2 regions of the Virgibacillus byunsanensis genome follow, and region 2 is predicted to be linked to the other one. Evidence: riboswitches for the same ligand, from Rfam matches in the RefSeq annotation. Region 2 holds a riboswitch; the other holds the start of a gene.
The links. Region 2 has a riboswitch for thiamine pyrophosphate ahead of thiW (energy coupling factor transporter S component ThiW). Riboswitches for the same ligand answer to the same signal wherever they lie in the genome.

Region 1 (12,084 bases), on a different contig from region 2:
GAAATCAAACGTTCTTCCCCATCAAAGGGAGCTATTCAGATGAATGTTGATCCAGTAAAACAAGCTATTGAATATGAAGAATTAGGAGCTGGAGCTATTTCTGTTTTAACAGATAAAACCTTTTTTAATGGATCTATGGATGATCTACGTGCAGTACGTCAAGCAGTGAACGTACCCATATTGTGTAAGGATTTTATAATTGACCCTATCCAAATTGATCAGGCAAATGCAAATGGCGCGAATATTATCTTACTAATTGTAGCTGCGTTACCTGATGCCTCATTAAAAAGATTATATGAATATGCCAAAAGCTTAAATTTGGAAGTTTTATGCGAGGTTCATAACGAGGATGAAATGATTCGCGCAGTTGAACTAGGAGCTGAAATTATTGGTATTAATAACCGTAATCTAAAAACATTTGAAGTAGATATCCAAACAACCGAAAAACTTGTATCTATGATTAATAACCCTAAGACGATTGTTATAAGTGAAAGTGGAATAAAAAGTCGTGATGATGTAATACGGGTGGCACATGCAGGAGCTCAAAGTATTTTAGTTGGTGAAACGTTAATGCGTTCTACTAATCTAGATGCTACTTTCCGGGAATTGAAAATACCACTTAACGTGAAGGGAGTACGGTAATTATGCTCGTTAAAACGTGTGGTATTAAGTCAAAACAGGCTGCCGGTTATGCAGTTGAAGCAGGGACAGACTTTATCGGCTTCATTTTTGCTCCAAGTAAGCGACAACTAACACCTGAGGAGGCGGCAACTATTGCCAAGACAATTCCCTCATCTGTAAAAAAAGTAGGTGTATTCGTCAATGCTAGCTTAGAAGAAATGTTACAGACGGCAAAAGAAGTAGGTCTGGATTTCATTCAATTACATGGTGATGAACCACCTGAGATAGCTGAACAGTTACCATATAAAATCATTAAGGCTTTCCCAGTCGAAACGAAGTCACTTGCAATGATTCAGGATTACCCTTGCGACTATTACTTACTTGATAGTCCATTTGGAAGAAACCGAGGAGGAAATGGCACGACATTTGATTGGAATTTGCTTAAAAAGATATCACTAGATTCCAAAAGAATACTACTAGCCGGTGGATTAAATCCTGAAAACGTTCAACAAGCAATCCAAATCGTCAACCCTACTGGTGTTGATGTTTCCAGTGGTATTGAAACAAACGGCGAAAAAGACCACGAAAAAATCAAGCACTTCATTGCAAATGCAAAAAAGACACGAAAGGATGATTCAATTGACACCATATAATATGCCTGATGCACAAGGGAGATACGGTACTTACGGAGGACGATTCGTTCCAGAATTGCTTATGCCTGCTTTACTTGAATTAGAAGAAGCATATGAAACAGCGATGGCAGATCCTAGTTTCATAGATGAATTGAACTGTTATTTAAAGCAATATGTTGGTCGGGAAACACCGCTTTACTATGCAGAAGGCCTTTCGAAAAAACTAGAGGGTGCTCAAATTTATTTAAAACGCGAGGATCTTAACCACACAGGGGCGCACAAAATTAATAATACGGTTGGGCAAGCTTTATTAACACTACGCATGGGGAAACGAAAAGTGGTTGCTGAAACTGGTGCAGGCCAACATGGGGTTGCAACAGCTACTGTTTGTGCCTTACTAGGCTTGGAATGTGTCGTCTTTATGGGCGAAGAAGATATTCGTCGTCAAAAACTAAATGTATTTCGAATGGAGTTACTAGGTGCTGAAGTTAAGAGTGTTTCACACGGTAGTGGAACATTGAAGGATGCGGTAAACGAAGCACTTCGTTATTGGGTAAGTCATGTGGATGATACACATTATATAATTGGCTCAGTCGTTGGACCACATCCTTTTCCGAAAATCGTGCGTGATTTCCAATCAGTAATTGGTGAGGAGACACGTGAACAGATCCAGAAACAAGCTGGAGCATTACCTGATGCCGTTGTTGCTTGTGTTGGTGGTGGTAGTAATGCAATGGGAATGTTTTATCCCTTTATAAATGATGAATCTGTAAAACTATATGGGGTAGAAGCAGGTGGTGCTGGTATTGAAACAAATCAGCATGCTGCAACATTAACAAGTGGAAAAGTAGGTGTCTTACACGGTACCATGACCCATTTATTACAAGATAATCACGGACAAATTGAAGAAGCATTTTCTGTCTCTGCGGGCCTTGATTACCCAGGTGTGGGGCCGGAACACAGCCACCTGCATGAAACATCAAGAGTAACATATACATCGATTACAGACCAAGAAGCACTTGAGGCATTTCAATTTCTATCCAGGACAGAAGGAATAATACCTGCACTTGAAAGTGCTCATGCCGTTTCATATGCTATGAAGCTAGCAAAGAGTATGGAACATAATCAAACGTTGGTGATCTGTTTATCTGGACGTGGTGACAAAGATGTGGAACAAGTCAAAGATCTATTAATAGGGAGTGAGTCAAATGGGTAGAGACCTACTAACAAGTACATTTCAAGAAAAACTGGATAACCAGCAAAAGTTATTTGTTCCCTATATAATGGCCGGAGACGGTGGATTGAATATTTTAGAAGAACGGATAACGTTTTTAGAGGAATGCGGTGCTTCTGCAATCGAACTGGGTATCCCTTTTTCTGATCCCGTTGCAGATGGACCGACTATTCAAGAAGCAGGGAAACGTGCATTAGAAAATGGCACCACCCTTACAAATGTATTAGAAACGTTACAAGATAGTTGCCAAAGGCGTTTTATTCCAATTATTCTCATGACCTATATTAACCCTATCTACACATATGGAATCGAAGCTTTTGCTCGGGACTGTGTGAAATCTGGTGTTGATGGCGTTATTGTTCCAGACCTGCCATTAGAGGAAGAAGCACTTATCGTCGAGCATTTTCAGAACCATTCCATCGCTTTAATTAGACTTGCCGCGCTAACAAGCCCTGAAGAACGGCTGAACAAAATAACTGAACGTACGGAAGGTTTTTTATATGCTGTATCTGTAACCGGGACTACAGGAGCAAGAGCTACACATAAAGATGAAGTTAAAGAATATCTGCAAAACTTAAAATTGATGACTAAAACACCAGTGTTAGCTGGATTTGGTGTATCCAACTCACAACAAGCAAATGATCTTGGAAAGTATTGTGACGGTGTTGTCGTAGGAAGTAAGATTGTCGATTTATTTCATAATGATAAATCAGAGGAAATTAAGAAATTAATTGAAGAAAGTATTTGACATCCTCCCCACCTAAACACTGACGTGTTTTGAGGAAGGAGTCTTCTCGCCTAAGTTCGATAAAAAAATGTCTGCCTGGAATGTTGTACCCCAAAATTTAGTATGAAATCCAACTTGGGGACACCTTAGAATGGCAGACACTTTTTTTGATTTTTGATTAATACCTGTTAATTAAACCTGCACGAATTTGTTCGTAATCCATCATAACCTTATTTCTAATCATCTGTTCTTCGTGTTTTGACAAATAGGATGCATTATTTTTATGGTCACTTTTTATTGATTTTGATTGAACTTTAATTACACTGTGCATACACGTTAAAATTGTTTTAACAAAGCTATGAACCGCGAAGCTCTTTACACTATTTTTATATTCGCTTAATTGCATTACAATTCCTCCCTTCTCTATTAAAGTGACTAGTCGGTTTTTTTATTAACAAAAAAATCAACTCCACTCTTTCTTCATAAAAACCTGTTTAACCGTTATTTCAAATCCAATTTCCTGAATTAATTTATATGTCGTTGCTCCTGCTTTTCGAGGTAGGTTAACTACAATCCTATTAATATCATCTGAGAAATCTCCAAATACTTTTGTTAAGAGAAATTTAGTCACCTCTTCCCTATTACTATGGGAAGGGTCTGCTTCACATTGGTAAAGTACTGTTGTGGTATGTTGAAACTTTTTATTAAAGATTCGCTTGAAATAGGCATAGCCTATTTCTCTTTGCGAACTATCTATTGCAATAATTGCTTCCCCATTTTGTACACTTTGCCATTGGGTCTGCCATGAATAGGACGATTTATAAAATGAGATCTCCCCTACCTTTTGTGGCAGTGTTTCTATAATAGAAACATCTTCATGCAGAGCATACGACAACCGAACGGGTTTGGAACCTTTTAGTGAAAAATTTGCAAGTTCATCCTTTTCTACATATCCAAAACCCTTATACAGCGCTATCGCCATTTTATTTTCTTTTATAGCTTCTAAGCTTGCTGAAGTTACATTTTCCTCCGTATACATCGCTAGCAGGTAATGCATTAATCGCTTTGCAACACCACGTTTACGATAATCCTTTGCTACTGCTGTTCCGCCATTCCAGGCAAATTTATTACCGTTAATTTCACGAATACCACTTTTAACAATTCCGATTGGTTTTTCCCCATCAAATGCAACAATTGATAAATTCGGGGATAAGTCTTCCATTGCCATTCTTCCTAAGAAAACATCTAGTGTAAATGAAATATCTACAAAGTAATCTTCAAAACCCAAATTCCATGCTGCTAGTGCATCATCTAAGCTACATTCTGATAATCTCTTAATGGAAATCAATTTTCTCACCTTCTTTTTTTAAACTGACTGTTTAGTTTATGAAATCTTAAAAGTAATAATGCCTGTTTACAACAAATAAGATAGCATTGTTTTTTCCATCTCTTTTATTAGCGCTTCTAACTCTTTTTCATTATATCGAACTAGTGCATGTAACCAAACCCCGTCGTGTAAAGACCAAAACATGGCACCTGCTTTCTCGGGATCGATATCTTTTTTGAATTCACCTGCTTGTTGGCCTTCAGCAATAATATCCTTCACTTTTCCTAGTACAATATCAAACCGATCGGTTAGAACGCGTTTTATTTCTGGTGAATCCGTTGAATATAACCAAAACTCCAAATGTACGCGCATCATCTTCTTTTTCTTCAAGTTATATGGAATATCCATGTTGATCCAATATTTTAGTTTTTCTAGTGGACTTTCAATTTCATTTAATACTACTGTTAAGTTTTCTAAAGAAGTTTTAGTTTGATATTGCAGTAGGGTAATAAACATTTCTTCTTTGCTTTTAAAGTAATTATATACAGACCCTTTACTCAAGTTAGAATATTGCACAATATCATCAACAGAGGATGCATAATATCCTTTGGTCGAGAAACACTCCAATGCCGCTTCGAGCAACGCTAATCTTTTTTCTTCCTTTGCCTCTTCTGAAATTTTCGGCATCTAAAACACCTGCTTTTTGTATAGTAGGATAAAAACTGACTAGATAGTTTATATGAAGAGTATATTCCAATACTACGCAATGTGCAACAACTTTATACCTGTTTTTCTAATTTTATTAATTTAATGTTCTATTTCTTGTTTTTTCCTTGCTTCTTCATACTCTTGTTCTGTGATTTCACCTTTTTCCAGTCGTTCTTTTAATATATCAAGTGAACTTTTTTTCGGGTTTCTTTTAGCTCTAAATCGTAACAAAATTCCTAAAAGAACAATTGCAATAATAATGGACAACCCAAATCTAATATAACTTTCAGCTAATATAGACATTTCGTAACCTCCTTCCACTATTACCATATCCGTTTCTTTTATGTTTTAAGCACAGATTCAAGGGATGTAAAACCCCCATCGGGTATATCATATCTTCTGTTTTCATGGAATATCTATAATTAGTGGACAAATTATATTAGGAGATGAATTATGTCATATACGCTTATCTTTATCCTCGGAATTTTTGCCATACAAAGTATTTCCATTTTATTCTTTGTAACATATTACCGAATGTGGATCTCAAAAATGAATGGAATGATCATTTCAATGGCATTAGGTATGACAACAGGAATACTAATTGGTACCATTCTTGGAGTGGTATTACACGGTAACCTGTTTGAATCAACTGTATATTCTATCATAATTGGGTTTACCATTGGTTTTATTGCAGGCATTCCTTTTGGGCTTCTTGCAGTTATTGACGGTACGCTTTCTGGATTAATGGGAGGCATGATGGGTGCCATGCTTGGTGAGATGGTTGCGATGTCCAATCCTGATGCCATGATTAGAATATTGTCGTTAATAGTTACGATGACTTTACTTCTAGTTTTATATACAGCGGATAACTCTATACGTAAAGAATCTAATAAATCAATATTCCCCTTTTTGAACTATCCTTTTTGGTTACTATTCATAATTGCACTTGTGTATTTAGGGCTTAATTAAAATAGAGTGCAGATAATTATCTGCACCCTAAAAATATTTCATGAAATTATTCCTCAGATTTACGAACTTGTCGGTAAATTATACCAACTATTCCAATAGTTAAGATCACCACAACAAGGATTAGTTTGGAAAAATCATCTCCGAACAAAGAGCTTGTCTGAACATCCTGCGACTTTGACATGGTCATTTTTGGGTCATCTCTTTTATCTTTCTTTACTGTATCTAAATGATAGGAATTTAGTACAGTTCCATCTTGATCGATAAGTTTTAAATCCCCATCTTCTGTTATTTCTTTATTCACCTGCTCATTTTTAGTATGTGTAAAAAATAGTTCCTCGGGAGTTCTGTATTCTTGGTCTCCAACCATAAATGTTATTCCCTCTGAAATACTACCTGTTTTAAAGTTTTCAAATCCAAAATCTAATAAACTAGTGGTGTCCTTGTAGGCTACTTTTTGCATATTACTATTCAAAGTAATTACAATCAGGCTTAGATCTTCTCTGTCTACTGTCGTTGCTAATGTAAAACCTGATTGACTAACAAAACCAGTCTTTCCACCTGTTATTCCTTCATAGGGCATCTCCCGCATTAATTTATGATGCGTAATAAGCAACGTGTCCCACTTCTCTCCGTTCCACTTCAATTCTTTTGTTCCAAAAATCTCCCGAAATATTTCATTATTCATTGCATATTGGGTCAGTTTAGCCAAATCTTCTGCAGTAGTGACATGGTCAGGATCATAAAGTCCATGTGGATTTTCTAAATGCGTATTTTCTATGCCGACTACGTTTTCCAGATAATCATTTATTTCTGCAGAAAACGCCTCAACACTTCCACTCATATGTTCTGCAATCGCTACTCCCGCATCATTTCCGGAATTAATCAACAGACCTTGTATAAGTTTTTTTAAGGGCACTTTTTCCCCTTCTTCTAAATAGACTCTCGTTCCTTCTGTTTCTCTAGCATTACGACTAACTGTGACAACAGAATCTAGTTTACCAGATTCGATTGCAAAGATAGCTGTAGCGATTTTAGTCAAACTAGCTGGGTACATTTGAGCAGTTGCATTTTTTTCATAGAGTGCTGTACCAGAATCGGAATCTATCATGATCGCCGCTTCACTATTTACCAGTGGCGGATTTGTGTCCGGTGAACTTAGGGCTTTTGGCACGAACATTATATTCAGAGCTAGGATTGTTGTAATGATTACTGTCATCTGTTTCACTATTTCACCTGCTTTGATAAAAATTAACTTAGCCGATATTATTCTAATTCAATTATAAATGAATTTTACCCCTAAAAAATATAGATGAATGAATTGTTAATTGCTTGTAACAGGTAAATTTAGGTATTTAATTATAATTTATTATTGTTCATTTTTTCGTCTCATTTTCTCCATAAAAAATGGATACTTTTATTCTATAATCACTATTGTAAAGGTAATAAATAAGAAATTAATTGGAGGGAATAATGATGAAAAAAAGTTTATTATTAACATTATTTTTAAGTTTAATTTTAGTACTTGCAGCGTGTGGCGGAGATGACAGTGGTGCTAACGCAGATACTAAAAAATCAGATAAAGATACTACAGAGCAAAGCGACGACAACAGTTCTTTAGAAGCTGAAGCTAACAACGAAGTTAACATCACAGCAACTAACTTTGATTTAGGCCAAGAAGAATATGTAGTACAATCTGGCGAGGAAGTTACCATAACACTTACAAATGAAGAAGGTCACCACGGTATTAGTATCGATGAATTTGATGTAAAAATCGATGGCGAAGGTCAAGCAACATTTACACCTGAAGAACCAGGGGAATATAAAATCTACTGTAACATCATGTGTGGAGAAGGACATGGCGAAATGGTAACTACATTGGTTGTTGTATAATTACGATAGATAAGAAAAGAGCTGCTCAACTAGGAACAGCTCTTTTTATATTATTAATATCCGTTCGATTAGTCCATTTATACCCTACACCCCATACCGTTTTAACATAATCATCAATTGGAAAGCCTGAATTCCTAATCTTCACCCTCATATTTTGTACATGTGAATCTACTGTTCTACCATCTGTGACTGAATTATAGCCCCATATCAAGTCAATTAATTGCTCTCTAGCAAATACTTGATTCGTATGCTTCATTAAGTGACCCATTATAGTAAATTCTTTAGGTGTTAACTTAATCGCCTTTTTATGGTAAGAACAAACATGTCGATCTTCATCCCATAGTAAACCATTTATTTCAATGTGATTATCGGTTTTTTTCCGGTGTGTCAATATCTCTATTCTAACTAACAATTCTTCTGCACTAAATGGCTTAATAATATAATCATCTGCACCTGATTGTAAGCCTTTAACAATTTTGTCTTGCTGTTCACATGCCGCTACAATCATTATAGGAATATCAGAAACGTCTTTGATTTTACTGCAAAACTTCGATATATTCACTTCCACCATCGTCAGGTCAAGTAAAACTATTTCAAAAATTTCTTCCCTTAACAGGGCTAAAACCTCATATTCTTCTTGAACCTGTTTACAAATGTGTTGCGGATTCAAATACAATGCAGATAAATCTTGTTTACGGTCTTCATTACTACTAATGAATAGTACTTTTTTCAATGAAGCCACCTCCAAATACATTGTTTCTAATTTCAGTATAAGAAGAGCTTACAATCATTTCCGTGACGCAGGTCACATTTTTTAAAGTAAAAATTTTAATATGCTTTACAATGTTTACTATCCTCGTTAAGATAGATGTAGGAAAACTGCATAAAGAATGTTGCACTAGGGGAGCTGTGAAACAACGGCTGAGAAGAACTGTTATGTTCTGACCCTTTGTACCCGAACTAGATAATACTAGCGTGGGGAAGTGCAGTCGTCGTATGGTATCTATACTTTTTAAGCAATCAAAACATACAACCAGACTGCATTCCCCACGGGATGCAGTCTTTTTATATTGAAAATTTTCCATAAAACAGGAGGAGTTTAGTATGACAGAACAAACTTGTGGAACTACAAACATTGCTGGAGTGAGCTTTTCGGTATACCCAATGTGTGACGGCTTTGTAGATATTATTAAAGATGCTTTAAAAGAGGTGGACACATCAAAGGTTTATATGAAAACAGACGATGTCACCACGACGGTTCGCGGAAAGCTCACACATGTATTTGATGTGACAAAAGCTACTTTCATGCATGCTGCCAAGACCGGTGAACATGTAGCATTTCAAGCAACCTACTCATTAGGGTGTCCTGGTGATTCCTCGGGTGATGCTTATATGGCAGAAGATGAACAGACCATTAATACAGAAAAAGTGAAAACAATGAAACAACCGGTAGGTGCAAAATTTTCGCTTTACCCGTTAGGTGGTGGAAATTATATGGATGTTATTTATGAACAAATCGAAGCAATGAAACAACATGTAACTGTTTCTTCTGCTCACTATTCGACTCGTCTAGATGGAGAAGCAGTTTCTATATTCGATGGACTAGAGCGTGTCTTTACAGCAACTGTTGAAGGAGGGTCCAGCCATACGGTTATGACCGTTTCCATTTCAGCAAATAGTCCATCACATAAAGGAGGTGTCTTCAATGAGTAATTGGCGCTTTAAAGAAATCGTTGTTATGGCTGCACTTGCAGTTGTTTTTGGTGTTGTATATTTAGCCTTTTTTCCAGTTGGTAATATCTTAGTTGGCTTCTTTGGTCCAATTGGTTACGATCTCATTTTTGGTATTTGGTTTATCGTTTCCATTATCGCTGCCTATATTATACGAAAACCTGGTGCAGCATTTTTATCCGAAACAATAGCAGCTATGGTCGAAGTCTTACTCGGAAGTGTAGTTGGACCGATGTTAATTATTGTTGGAATGATTCAGGGGATTGGTGCCGAGGCTGCATTTGCGGCAACAAGATGGAAAAATTACTCATTATGGGTATTAATGGGTGCCGGTGTTGGTGCCGCTATAACTAGTTTTGTTTACGGCTATTTCATAAGTGGATTTGCAGCATTAGATAGCGGCTATGTACTAGCGATGTTTATCGTTCGTATGGTAAGCGGTGCATTGATAGCAGGTCTATTAGGTAAAGCATTAAGTGATGGTTTAGCAAGGACAGGTGTCTTATCAAACTTTGCGTTAGGAAAAGAATACCGAAAGATGAAACGTTCAGCATGAATCCATTGATTAAAGTTGACCACCTCTATCTACATTTTGAGAATCAACAAAATAAGAACACCTTGTCAAATGTAAGTTTTCAATTGGAACATAACGAAAGTATGCTTATTCTTGGTCCCAGTGGGTGTGGAAAGAGTACATTAACATTTTGTCTAAACGGGCTTTATCCACGTGAATTAGATGGCGAAATGGGTGGGGATATCTTTATAAATGGTCGAAAAACAACAAACTACCGACCAGGTGAAATTAGCCAGTCTGTTGGAGTTGTTTTTCAGGATCCGGAAACACAGTTTTGTATGCTAACTGTTGAAGATGAGGTGGCATTCGGTTTAGAGAACATTTGTGTTCCCCACGAGGTGATGGATGAAAAGGTTGATGAAGCACTTCGTCTTGTTAATATGCTTTCCTATAAAAGATCAACCATAACTTCCCTTTCCGGAGGTCAAAAACAAAAGCTTGCCCTAGCATGTATTCTAGCTCTAGAGCCGTCACTTCTTATTTTAGATGAACCAACTGCAAACTTAGACCCTATTGCATCAAAGGACTTAATTTCAACTATCCATGCTTTAAAGAATAAAACTAATTGCGCGCTCATTATTATTGAACATCAGTTAGATGGTTGGGTTGAATTAGCTGATAGAAGTCTTCTATTAAATCGGGATGGTGAGGTTTTTTACGATGGTTCATTAAGACATGCAGTTGATTCGATGTTACCGCAAATAGAAGAACAAGGGGTTTGGCTTCCGAAAGTGACACAATATGTTTTAAACCAAAAGGGCTTTCCTAATCAGTTTATCCCTTTAACTATTCAGGAGTTTTTAGACCGCCCTTATCACCTCGATTCATCTGGTTGGGAAACAGTAAAAAATGTACGTCAAACAAATGATATTTTCATAGATGCTTCCACTATTTCATGGTCAAACAGACACCGTGATATTTTACGAGATGTTTCCTTACAAATATACAAGGGAGAATTCATCGCCATAATAGGCGCAAATGGAAGTGGAAAAACATCCCTTTCTCGTATATTAGCTGGTATTCAAAAACCTACAACTGGAACAATTCATGTTAGAGGAAAAGCACTAAAAAGCTGGAAGGAATCCCATTTACGCGCGGAAGTTGGCTATGTGTTTCAAAATCCAGAGCATCAATTTATTACCAATACTGTTTTTGATGAAGTTGCTTTTAGCCTGCGTTTAAAAGAATATCCTCAAAAGGACATTTCAGAAAAAGTCGAGGGTATATTGGAAACATGCAGGCTTTCACAACATAAAGACGATCATCCTTATTCCCTTAGTCAGGGACAGAAACGCCGTCTGAGTGTTGCGACCATGATGATTGATAATCAAAATATGCTGCTGTTGGATGAACCGACTTTTGGCCAGGATGCACAATCAAACTTAGAACTTATGAAACTTTTAGAAGATCGCCACAGTCAAGGGACAACAATGGTAGTGATAACCCATGATATGGAAATTGTTCACCATTATGCTACAAGGGTGGTTGTATTAAACGAGGGAAGAGTAGTTGCTGATTGTTCCCCTCTTGAATTATGGGAGAAATCAATAAGTCTATTACAGCAATGGCAGTTAGACCTCCCAGTTTTTGTTCAATTAAAAAATAGTGAAAAGGAAGCTTACTATGTTTCTACATCATCTTAATCCAAGTATAAAGGCATTGACCATTGTA
Region 2 (12,084 bases):
GTTCACCAGCATTCCCTTTAATAACTGTTGGCTGTACTTTATTTAAAATTTGGTTAACAGCAGATGTACGAAAGGCTGTAGCAGCTACGCCAACCGGATCAAGCACCACTGGTATTCCTTTACGATTAGCAGACTTACCCGCAGTAATCATTGCTCGAAGTTCCTGTTGAGTTAATGTACCAATATTAATAAGTACGCCATCTGCAAGTTTTGCTATATCTTTAGCTTCTTCCTCAGCTTTAGCCATAATTGGGAGGCCACCAAATGACAACAGCCCATTAGCAGTAAAATTCATTACTACTTGATTTGTAAGATGGTGGATTAAAGGGCTTGTTTCTCTTACACTATTAACGACTTTTTTATTCACTTTGTCACTCCTTCTATACGTGTTGCCCAATGATTTGTCGGGCCATTTCCTTTCCCGAGTGAAAACGAATGACGGATAGCGGCCGTTACGAAGTACTTTGCTTTTTCAACAGCTGCTGTTAAAGGAAATCCGAGACTTAAGAAAGCTGTGATCGCTGCTGAATACGTACATCCAGTACCGTGCGTGTTATTTGTATCGATACGCTCGGATGAAAAGGTGTGCATCTTATTGCCGTCATATAAAAAGTCGATCGCTTCCCCTTTCATATGCCCACCTTTAACCAGTGCAGCACCAGCTCCGTGCTTATGCACAATTTGTTCAGCAGCTGATTTCATATCCTCTACTGAGTCAATTTTTTCTCCAGTAATATCAGCTGCCTCGGGTATATTAGGTGTTACTATAGATGTCAGTGGTAAAAGATGTTCACGTAGAAAGTGGCGAGCTTCTTTTGCAATTAAAGGATCTCCACTTGTAGCAACCATGACAGGATCCATTACATAGGGAACGTCCAGTTCAGAGGTTTTTTCTGAAATGACACGCATCATATCCACATTGGCTATCATCCCTGTTTTAAAAGCATGAAATGAAATGTCATTTAAAATGGACTCAAACTGCTGTTTTACCATACTTACAGGTAGGTGATGAACGTCTTGAACACCTGTTGTATTTTGTGCAACGATTGAAGTAATAACTGACATGCCATAGGTTTTTAACTCTTGAAACGTTTTTAAATCAGCTTGTATGCCAGCACCACCACTAGGGTCAGTGCCAGCTATGGTTAGTGCAGAAGGGATCTGTCTCATTTTTTTACCACCTTTTCTTTTGAGGGCCATTCCTCACAGGTGAAGGACATTTCCCAGAAGTTCAATTCCAGTTGACAGCTTTTGCGAAATGCGTCTTGCATTTTTTCTTGTTCACTCGTGGATGCATGTGCTGCAATTGCATCTAAGCGATTTCGCATTTCCATTGTTGTGGCGGCCACTCGATCATCTGCATAAAAGCTAATCCATCGATAGAAAGGATGATCCTTTGCTGGGTTATACTTCCTCATTAATTCTTGACCGATTTCTAAATAAGTCCATGGACAAGGTAATAATGCACTTAAAATTTCACCCAGACCGCCCATTTGTGCATGATACATCATATGTTTAATGTAATGATCAGCTGTTGGTGGGAGTGCGTGACCTTGAAGTTCCTCATAACCAACACCTATATGATCACAAAAGTTATGGTGGGGGTGCACTTCACTGTTTAAAATAAATTCAATTCGGTCATGGAAATACTGGATATCATCTCGTTTTTGTGATTTTGCAAGTGCAATGCCATAAATTTGCATAAATGCATTGAGATATTCGAAATCCGCTTTTATATAATGGGCAATTGCTTCTTTTGGAACATGCCCTTCTCCAATTCCTTTTATAAATGGATGTTCAAAAATAAGCTGAAAAATGTCGTCATTTTCTTTTCTTAATTGGTTAGTGAAAGTCATTTGAAAAGCCTCCTTAAAAGTTTAGGAAGCTACTAGGGGATAAATAAGTAGATTTATAGAGGATTTATAATTGAATTCCTCGACTACTTCTCTGCGCTAATTACCTAGATCATGTTCCGAGCGGCAAAGGATAATTCCTTATCTCAGCCCTAGTAGATTTCCTATATTATACGTTACGTATTAATTGTTCCTGTCTAACTCTTGAAACGATAAACAAACCAATAAAAGCGCCTGTAATGCTACTAATGAGAAACGATGGTATAAAGAATAATGCACCAAATGAGCTACCCATTAAGACTTTGGCAAAAGGTACGGAGAATAGCGCACCAATAATACCAGTACCGATTGTCTCGCCAACAGCAGCCCAATACTTTTTACCTAGTTTAAGGTAAAGATATCCAGCCAGAAAAGCACCGATCATACCTCCTGGAAACGCCAATAACGTACCCAGACCAAGCATGTTACGTAAAAGGCCAATCATAAATGCAATAATTACTGCTGGACCAGGTCCGAGTGTTACTGCGGCCATAACATTTACTGCATGTTGGACTGGATAGGCTTTCGCAACACCTGCTGGAAACCAGAGTAACTGCGCACCTAAGGTACCAATCGCAACAAAAACGGCCATTGTAGTTAATAAACGTGTTCGATTCATATATTTCCTCCTTTCCTTTGGGGCGGAAAGCAAAAAAGCCAGATCCTTATAGGACCTGACTTGGAATAATCGAAATAGAATAGACATATCGTCTGACTACTTCCCTCCGCTGGTATTAACCAGATCAGGTCCATAAGAGTCAGAAAACAATACGTGTTTCCTCTCAGCCCACGATTCTTGGGCACCCCTAGTAGTATCTTTATAAAATATTTACTTATTAATTAAGAATAACAAATCATTGTTAATTTGTCAGTATAATTTTCTTTTAAGGTTTTTTTAGTAGATAAGAAAGTATAAAACTTTCTTATCTACATAAGTTCAACTAAGGCTTTCGCCATTAAGGCTTGGCGATAAGCCAAGTTTTCTAAATTTAACTGACACATAAACGTTACTGTAACGTCTAATGTAGTGAGAATGTGCAAATAGTAACCAGAGGCAATTAGACATGTCTAGAAAAGAATTAGTTTCCGAGTGGTAGAGGGGAGAGGAAACGTTTATGTCTTGAATTCAATAGCTTCTTGAATTAAGGAAATGAATTTTTCGGTTTGAATATCTTCTAGTTTTTTCACCCGGATATGGCGCATTTTTTTACCTGTTCCTTCAAGTAAATTGTCTTTGTCTTCAAGAGTTGCTCCAAAATAGAATCCTAAATTAACATGACTTTTGGCAGTTTGGAGATAACAAACTAGACCATTTTCGATATAACATGGCTTTCCCCATTTGATTTCTTCTGTAATAGTATCGGATGCTTCAAAGATAATTTTTCTAAGGGTATTCGTAAGTTCTTTCGTATGATCTGGTAATGTTTCAATGAATTGGTTAACTTCTTTGTTCTTAACTGGATTCATCAATAGACACTCCTTATATCTGTAGTGAAAGGTCGTGATGAGGTGGAAACGTATGACAACAGTTTAACAGATAATATTTTATATTGGGTAGTTAATAGAATAAATCCGAATGCGAATCGACTTTTCGATTGAAAGGAAGTACTTCCTCAGACGCTGCTGCATAATAACTCGCTTCGAATAAATCAAAATGTGTAACAAGTTGTGTTACGTCAATTCGATAATAAGGAATGGTTGCAACAAGATTTAGCGATACACGAAGCGGAAAGTTTACATAAGGCGACAAATGCAATGTTGAAGTTGCTGATAGGTTTTTACAAGCATACGTTCATGAGATAGGAGAAGCCTTCCACTATGATACCCACTGGGATCTCCTGGACTTGATCGATATACTTTTTGGATCACCGAAAGTGTACCAGAGATGGGTAGGTTTAGGTGTGACAGGGTTAACGGATTCGTTGATGGAGGAACGCTTGGATAGGTATGTTCGAAGTAGTTTTGGGGTAGTTATTATAATACTACATTATTGCCTCAATTTTCCTTTAAACAAACGTTTATCCAATTTAATTTCTACAGGATCTCATATAATAAAATGACTTAAATTTTTTACAATTTTTAAGAAAGAAAAACGTTGGCACATCTAGGCGTGCCTTATTTTTCTAAGAAATGGGGGAATTTGATGAAACTTTACCTAGATCCAGGTCATGGTGGGGCCGACCCAGGTGCTCAAGGTAATGGGTTAAATGAAAAAGAAATTGTACTAGATATTGCTAGTAGAATTCGAACTATTTTAACCAATAACTACGAAAATGTTGAAGTGAACATGAGTAGAACCAGTGACATGACTAAAAGTTTAAGTCAGCGAACAAATGAGGCTAATGCTTGGGGTGCAGATTTTTATTTATCGATTCACTGTAATGCTTTTAATGGCTCTGCCCAAGGTTATGAGGACTACATTCACAGTAGCTTATCTGACTCTTCTACAACAGCTGGTTATCGAAATATTATGCATGAAGAAATTATCGATGTAAACCAGCTTAGAAACCGTGGAAAGAAAAAAGCAAATTTCCACGTTCTACGTGAAACGAGTATGGCGGCACTTTTAACAGAAAATGGTTTTATTGATAATAATCATGATGCTGACTTATTAAGAGATGCATCGTGGCGCACACGTGTAGCCCAGGGTCATGTAAACGGTCTAGCAAGAGCATTTAATCTGCAGCGTAAACAAGAGGAATCTGACACCTTGTTCAAAGTAATAGCTGGTTCATTTAAGTCAAGAGACAATGCAGAAAAGCGAGAGGGTTATTTGCGTTCAAATGATATTGAATCCTTTATTGCTTCTGTTACTATTTCTGGTGAAAGATGGTACCGAGTTCAAGCAGGTGCTTTTACGAACCGGGAAAATGCGAAAAACCGTCTTAGTAGGGTAAAGGATGCCGGGATAGAAGATGCATTCATAATTGCTGAAGACGCATGATATTTTCCAAGATAAAATATCATTTCTCTAGTTTTTTAGCCCCTTTTTCATAATTTCTGTACCAATTAATTATTCCTTTTCTAGTAATTTACGTACTATATCTTGTCACGTAAATGTTTAGGAGAGGAATGATTCTTTTATGTTAGGTTTTTCTACTATTCAATTGGTTCGGCGTATGGGAAATAAACTAGATAAGAATATTCGACATGAATTGGTTCAATTTTATCGACCATTTCGTTCAGTTCCGTGTTTTCTACATCGCCCTTTAGAACTTTTGAAAAAAAGAACAAAAAAGCTGCCAATCGTTATAGAGTTCGAACAAGAAAACTTCGAACTTGGTTTAAATGAGGTAAGAAATATAAAATGCCGCTCACTTCTTCAGTTTCCTTCTATTTCAAGCTGTTCTACTAAAGTATCGGTTCAGAAAATGGAAAAGTTACTTGTGAACTGTCATCATATTAAAAGAGTTTATTATGATAGAGAGGTAACGACATTACTTGATATTGCAACACCTTCTGTTCGATCAGATCAGTTAAAACATTCGGGTCTAATGGGGGATGATGTAACCATTGCTGTAATTGACACAGGTATATACCCACACAAGGATTTAGAAGGGCGTATTATTGCTTTTCAGGATTTTATTAATAATCGAAGCGAACCATATGATGATAATGGCCATGGTACCCACTGTGCAGGAGATGCAGCTGGTAATGGGTCATTATCAAGGGGGAAATATAAAGGGCCAGCTTCCATGGCCAATCTAGTCGGAGTAAAAGTGTTAAATAAAATGGGATCTGGTTCACTTTCCACTGTCATTGCAGGGATCGATTGGTGCATCCAAAACCAATCAAAACATAACATAAATGTTCTTTCTTTATCGCTTGGATCATCTACCCAGCAATCAGCCGAGGATGATCCGGTTGTCAAAGCAGTTGAGAAAGCCTGGGATAATGGAATGGTTGTATGTGTAGCAGCGGGAAACGCAGGGCCATCTGGGCAGTCGATCGCAAGCCCCGGAATAAGCTCCAAAGTTATTACAGTAGGTGCAGTTGATGATCAAAATACGGTCAACCGATCTGATGATCAGATAGCTGAATTTTCGAGTAGAGGACCTACAATTGACGGATTAATGAAACCTGACCTTGTAACACCAGGTGTGAATATTGTATCGTTACGATCACCTAGATCGTTCTTAGACAAGACAAATTCAGAAGCTCGTGTTGAATCGGATTACTTCTCATTATCAGGAACCTCAATGGCGACACCAATATGTGCGGGTGTAGTTGCACAACTCCTGCAAAAGGAACCTCAATTATCTCCAGATCAAGTAAAACAACAGCTTATACGAGCATGTGAAAATATGGGACAGTCCCACTACGCTCAAGGTAATGGGTACTTGAATGCTGTTAATTTGTTAAAGAAAAATAGTTAATTGTTCACTAAAGTAACTAAACCCGGTTTTAGCTTTTATTAAAAAATCGGGTTTTTTTGGTAGATAGGAAAGTATAAAACTTTCTTATCTGCATAAGTGCAACTAAGGATTCCGCCATTAAGGCTTGGCGATAAGCCAAGTTTTCTTAAAAGTAAAGAAAGTATATAACTTAAAGTTTTGTACATTTATCTACAGAATCAGCCACGTCCAGCTCCAGCGCCCAACGACTAGTGGGCTTCCTGATCCTCCTTACGATAAGTCAACATCGATTCGCTTAGCAAAGGAAGGCCGACTAAAAGCGGGCTCCCGGCCCAACGTCGGCATACCCCTATGAAGGGGCATGTTTCCTTTTAGATAAACTTGACTTTTCGCCAATAATGGCAAAAGTCAAAGTGAATCTTATACTCTGGAGTGAATCTCATGCGGATTTGGAAGATCGACTAACTTCGCCGCTTTCGGCGGTAACGTCGACCCACCCGCGATGCGCGGGCGCAGTCCATACGTCGCTAAACGGGCGCTTGCGCTTTTGTCCAAGGTAAGGAAAGTATAAAATTTTGGTACTATAAAGTTTCTTGTCAGCAAGAGCCATGTCTAGCTCCAGCGCCCAGCCACTCGCGACATAAGCAATCCGTCTTGCGAAAGGAAAAACCACCTTTCTCCAGCCGTTTTGCTTATGCGGTCGTGTCTTTCAGGGCGCTTGCGCTTTTCTTATATCCATATAGGTCAATATAACTGTTTTTAGAAAATGCCTGATAAAATAGTATGAATTTACAGTAAATTTACAAAACCTTAATTGTATCTACCTTTTTGATGTGCCATATTAAGAGGGTATCATGTCCTAACTTGGCATATCTTTAAGGTGTGATACAAAATTTAATAATTGGAGGTTGCCAATGAAGAATTCGATTGTGAAGAAGACACTTAATCTTTTTCTTATTTTCACACTGATCTTCATGAATTACTCTACTATTTTTATAACACCTGTGTCTGCTGATAATCATGACGTAGTGGCAGATGATTTGTTCATTTCAGAGTACATCGAGGGAAGTTCGTATAACAAAGCTATTGAAATTTACAATGGTACGGGAGAAACAGTGGATTTAGCGGAGTACCAGGTTGAGTTGTATTATAATGGTGCTACTGATGCGGGACAATCCGTGACACTCTCAGGAACTGTGCAGCATGGAGATGTTTATGTGATTGCTCATGGTAGCGCGGACGCAGCTATTTTAGACGAAACAGATTTAGAATCTGGTGTCGCTAGTTTTAACGGTAATGACGCACTTATTTTGAAAAAGAATGATAATATATTGGACACGCTAGGGGAAATTGGAAATGCTGATAATTATGCGGCAAATATTACATTAGTACGTGATGCTTCTGTTACAGCAGCCAACACAACATATGATGAATCAGAATGGGTGGATTATGCCTCTAACACGTTCGCATATCTCGGCAGTCACACAATGGACGGTGTTGATCCAGAAGACCCGGGAGATCCAGGTGATCCTGAACCTGGTCAAGAATACGATATTGGTGATGCGCGGAACTTAAATGATGGAACAGAGGTTACGGTAGAAGGTACTGTAACGGCAGATAATGCAGCGATTAGCAACGGCTCACAGTTCACGACTTACATACAAGATGCTACTGGCGGCATTAACCTATTTGCATATGAGCAAGGGGAGTTACCTGACCTTCAAAAAGGAGACAGGGTAACCGTTTCAGGAGAACTAGATTCATATAATGGACTAAAGGAAGTTGTTTCAGCAACCATTGAAGTTCTGGAAACAGATCATCCATTACCTGAAGCGCAATCTATTACACTAGCAGATCTTCAAGACCCCACTATTGCCGAGTCATATGAAGGTGAACTAGTACAGATTAATGGTTTTATTGATAACATTCCTGGTAGCCCTGCTGGTGGAGGCTATAACGTTTCATTAATTGATGAAGATTTTAATGGAACTACCCTAAGGGTGATGGAAAATGCACTTGATCTTTCATTGGTTGATTCGGATATGTGGTATGACATCACAGCGATTGTAAGTCAATACAACGATTATCAGCTTATCCCAACAGAACAGAATGATATCCAAGTAGCAGATGAGCAACCGGAACCACCATCCGCAGCTGGAGTCTATGAGTCTACAGTAGACCGGATTACCGATGGCGATACGATTCATATCGAGACCCCGGTACTAGGTGTTACGAATGTCCGTTTTCTAAATATGGATACAGCAGAATCGTATGCAGCACATAATGATGACCCAGCGCGGGATGACATCAACGAAAACCAAAAGTACTTCGGGGATGCTGCAACAGATCATATTAGTGGACTGATTCAACCAGGCGATGAAATTCTGGTGAAGGTTGGAGAAGAACCTACAGATGATTACGGTAGATTACTAGCTGAAATCATCCGCAAAGATGATGGAACAAACATTAATTTACAAATGGTAAAAGATGGTTACGCTTCAACTTATTTTATCGCACCATTTGATGAAGAAGTATATCCGCAATACCAGGATGCAGTAAAAGAAGCGAAAGATGCAGGATTGGGGATTTGGGATCCTGAAGACCCGTTATTGGAATTACCATTTGTATTCCGTGCGAATGATGACGAAAAAGGATTATTAAGATACGTTGGGAATTCCGATACGATGGAATATGTAGACCCAGAGGATTGGGCAGATGTTCCAGTAGAGAAAAGGATATTTTTCTCGAGCCCAGCGGAAGCAGAATCTTATGGATTTACTCCTGTAGACGGTGAAGGAAATCCAGGTGAAAACATACTTGAAGTCCAATTATTAAGCATGAATGACTTGCACGGCAAAATTGATCAAGAGTATTCGCTTGATCCTGATGGAGATGGAACCTTTGACACATATGGCCGTATGGATTATGTGTCAGCGGCAATGAAGGATCGCGAACAGGACAATCCAAATACGTTAATGGTTCATGCCGGAGATATGATTGGTGGAAGTTCACCAGTATCTGGTTTACTGCAGGATGAACCGACCGTGGAAATTTTAGAAGAGATCGGGTTTGACGTTGGAACCGTTGGAAACCACGAATTTGATGAAGGAACAGATGAATTATTACGTATGGTTAATGGTGGTGAGCATCCAGAAGGTCTTGGTACAGATGACTATGATGGAATGAACTTCCCGCAATTGTGCGCGAACTGTGTGTACAAAGATAGTGGGAATACTATATTACCACCTTACTATGTGGAAGAGGTTGATGGTGTAGAAATTGGATTTGTTGGAGTGAATACACAGGCTTCGGCAAATATGGTTATGCCAGAAGGAATTCAGGATATTAAGTTCACGGATGAGACAGAAGCTGTAAATGATGCAGTTGCTGAACTTACATCGCAAGGCGTTGAAGCGATTGTAGTGTTAGCACACATTCCTGCAGACCAAGACGGTACAGGAGCAACAGGTGAAGCAGCTGATTTAGCACGGGACGTGGATAATGCAGTGGACGTTATTTTTGCAGCTCATAACCACCAGGTAGTGGACGGTGTTGTAGATAACAAGTTAATCGTTCAAGCGTCTGAATATGGAAAGGCATTTGCAGATATAAACTTAGAGATTGATCGTACAACTGGTGATATTGTGAAAAAAGAAGCAGAGATAGTTTTTGTAAAACAAAGCGATACTACGCCAGATGAAAATGTAACAGCGATCCTAAGTAAGTATGAAAATCAAATTGCACCAATTATGAATGAAGTAATCGGTTATAATGCAACTGATTTAACAGGTGATTATTCAAATGATGGTGATCATGGGCTAGGAAACCTTATTGCAGATGGTATGAATGACGCGATGGACAGTGATTTCGCCATGATGAATGGTGGCGGGATCAGAGATGACTTGCTCGCAGGTGAAGTAACCTGGGGTGACTTGTACAACATCCAGCCATTTGGAAATACGTTGATGACATTTGAAGTTACAGGATCAGATCTTTACCCAATTATTAACGAACAATTGTCTCCTTATTATGGGCCAGATTATAGTATTAGTGGATTCCACTATACGTGGGATACAGAAACAAGCACAGTTGTAGATATAACCTTACCTGATGGCACACCAATTGATGAGGATGAGGTTTACACATTAACTGTCAATAATTATATGGGAACTACTGAAGGTCCGATTAAAGATTTAGGCGAGAACCCTGTGATGGGCCCTGAAGATTTAGATGCTACTGTAGATTTTGTAGAAAGTCTGGACAGTTCTGTAGAAAATCCATTTGAGTTTGGACCAGAGGGACGAATTACAGAAGCAACTGACGAACCGGAAGTACCAGAAGTAGTGGTTACACCGAAAAAGAATAACGGAACAGCAACTGTTCATACGAAAGATCTAGAAGGTATTGAAGCTGGTTCTTGGGTGGTTATTACTATTCAAAATAATAAAGAACAAAGATCATTATTACTGAACAAAAAGCAAGTAGATCTACTAAAAGAGAAAGATGTTACACTAGTAGTCGAAAATGATAATACTTCAGAGGTATTTGTCATGAAGGATGTAAACACGAAAGTGCTAAAGGTTAGTTTAGATAACTAAACATGGAAACGGGTCAACATACGTGTTGACCCGTTACTTTTATATAAGATTATTATATGTCTCTTTATTACAAATCACATACAGTTCTGCATCAGCTGGTACTTTTTCATCTAACCGCCTATTTATATCTAATTGATCACCGTCTGAAATTAGTGTGGCACCTTGGTCTAATAATTCTTTGAATGCATCTTTGTAGGTGATCCACTCCTTCTTTTTGGAAATTTTATAAAGGTCTTCGCCATATTGTCTGCTGATTAACTGTGAGTAAACTTTACTAACACCTTTATACATTGCAGAGCGGACTGCCAAGCTCGAAATCGTCTCTTGAGACAAAATAAATTCATCGACTTGTACATGAGAGAAGTTTGACATATGTTCTTCTGCTAGAATCTCAACTGTTGTATGTACAGTCGGTGCTAATCGTTCCGCTGTAATTGCAACCGTTAATGTTTTAGCGTCACGTAACGTCGGTTCTTTAATAGTGTCATCTGAGAAGATAATCACTGATTTTGCTTTGGAAATATTGGCTTTTTTAAACGTTTCTTCCTCTGTTGAGTCGCCTTGAATATAATGGACTCGTTCAAGTGCTAAATCAAATGGAGATTTTGGTAATGTGTCAATAACAACTACTTCAGCAGATGCATTGGAATGTAAAATTTCACTTACAGCTGAAGCGGTTTTCTTCCCCCAACCAATGATAATAATGTGATCCTCTTTTGTATAGGCCACTTTCCCTTCCTCCCTTTTCTTCCTAAAGATTGTAAATGCATCAACGATTTTCCCAATAACCACACCTAGTAGTCCAATTCCTAGCAAATACATGAGTATAGCGAATAATTTCCCAGCTAACGTAATAGGAGAGTAGTCGCCATAACCTACAGTAGAGAAGGTTGTCATGACAAAGTAGAATGAATTGATCAGACTTTCAAAGTTATCAGGTTCTAGGAAGTATATAACTAAGGTACATAGAGCGACAAATATTAAGGTAGAAAGAAGTAAGGTCAGGTTTCTCATCTTTACTAAATTCAATCCCAGCTTTATAAAAAAATGCAATGAACGTATCCCCCTTGCTTATCTCATTATTTAATGAATATGTTCGACTTCATATCCTTCTTCTTCTAATATTGATATGATATGCGGTTCCATTATTAAATGCAAACTTCCAACGATAACAAAATAAGTTTCCTCCTGATCATCTTCAAGGAAATCTATGATTGTTTCCGCCATTCCATAATTTCG

Region 1: it holds a riboswitch for thiamine pyrophosphate, as region 2 does, so the genes downstream of both, ACFQ3N_RS07405 (YkoF family thiamine/hydroxymethylpyrimidine-binding protein) here and thiW (energy coupling factor transporter S component ThiW) in region 2, are expected to answer to the same signal.

What each region holds. Positions count from the first base shown of each region.
Region 1 covers NZ_JBHTKJ010000016.1:21,929-34,012, reverse strand. Annotated here, with positions in the region: gene trpC (indole-3-glycerol phosphate synthase TrpC) at 1-642, shown strand, start outside; gene ACFQ3N_RS07460 (phosphoribosylanthranilate isomerase) at 645-1,274, shown strand; gene trpB (tryptophan synthase subunit beta) at 1,231-2,469, shown strand; gene trpA (tryptophan synthase subunit alpha) at 2,462-3,235, shown strand; gene ACFQ3N_RS07445 (hypothetical protein) at 3,393-3,620, opposite strand; gene ACFQ3N_RS07440 (GNAT family N-acetyltransferase) at 3,678-4,562, opposite strand; gene ACFQ3N_RS07435 (TetR/AcrR family transcriptional regulator) at 4,629-5,228, opposite strand; gene ACFQ3N_RS07430 (SHOCT domain-containing protein) at 5,349-5,552, opposite strand; gene ACFQ3N_RS07425 (hypothetical protein) at 5,703-6,218, shown strand; gene ACFQ3N_RS07420 (D-alanyl-D-alanine carboxypeptidase family protein) at 6,265-7,434, opposite strand; gene ACFQ3N_RS07415 (cytochrome C oxidase subunit II) at 7,692-8,108, shown strand; gene ACFQ3N_RS07410 (response regulator transcription factor) at 8,134-8,850, opposite strand; TPP riboswitch at 8,999-9,107, shown strand; gene ACFQ3N_RS07405 (YkoF family thiamine/hydroxymethylpyrimidine-binding protein) at 9,213-9,821, shown strand; gene ACFQ3N_RS07400 (ECF transporter S component) at 9,814-10,395, shown strand; gene ACFQ3N_RS07395 (ABC transporter ATP-binding protein) at 10,392-12,056, shown strand; gene ACFQ3N_RS07390 (energy-coupling factor transporter transmembrane component T family protein) at 12,037-12,084, shown strand, end outside.
Region 2 covers NZ_JBHTKJ010000072.1:2,454-14,537, reverse strand. Annotated here, with positions in the region: gene thiM (hydroxyethylthiazole kinase) at 1-367, opposite strand, end outside; gene thiD (bifunctional hydroxymethylpyrimidine kinase/phosphomethylpyrimidine kinase) at 364-1,170, opposite strand; gene tenA (thiaminase II) at 1,167-1,856, opposite strand; gene thiW (energy coupling factor transporter S component ThiW) at 2,023-2,511, opposite strand; TPP riboswitch at 2,596-2,710, opposite strand; gene ACFQ3N_RS18605 (DUF1801 domain-containing protein) at 3,006-3,359, opposite strand; gene ACFQ3N_RS18600 (hypothetical protein) at 3,451-3,642, opposite strand; gene ACFQ3N_RS18595 (N-acetylmuramoyl-L-alanine amidase) at 4,036-4,836, shown strand; gene ACFQ3N_RS18590 (S8 family peptidase) at 4,976-6,268, shown strand; gene ACFQ3N_RS18585 (5'-nucleotidase C-terminal domain-containing protein) at 7,162-10,845, shown strand; gene ACFQ3N_RS18580 (potassium channel family protein) at 10,885-11,898, opposite strand; gene ACFQ3N_RS18575 (TraB/GumN family protein) at 11,929-12,084, opposite strand, start outside.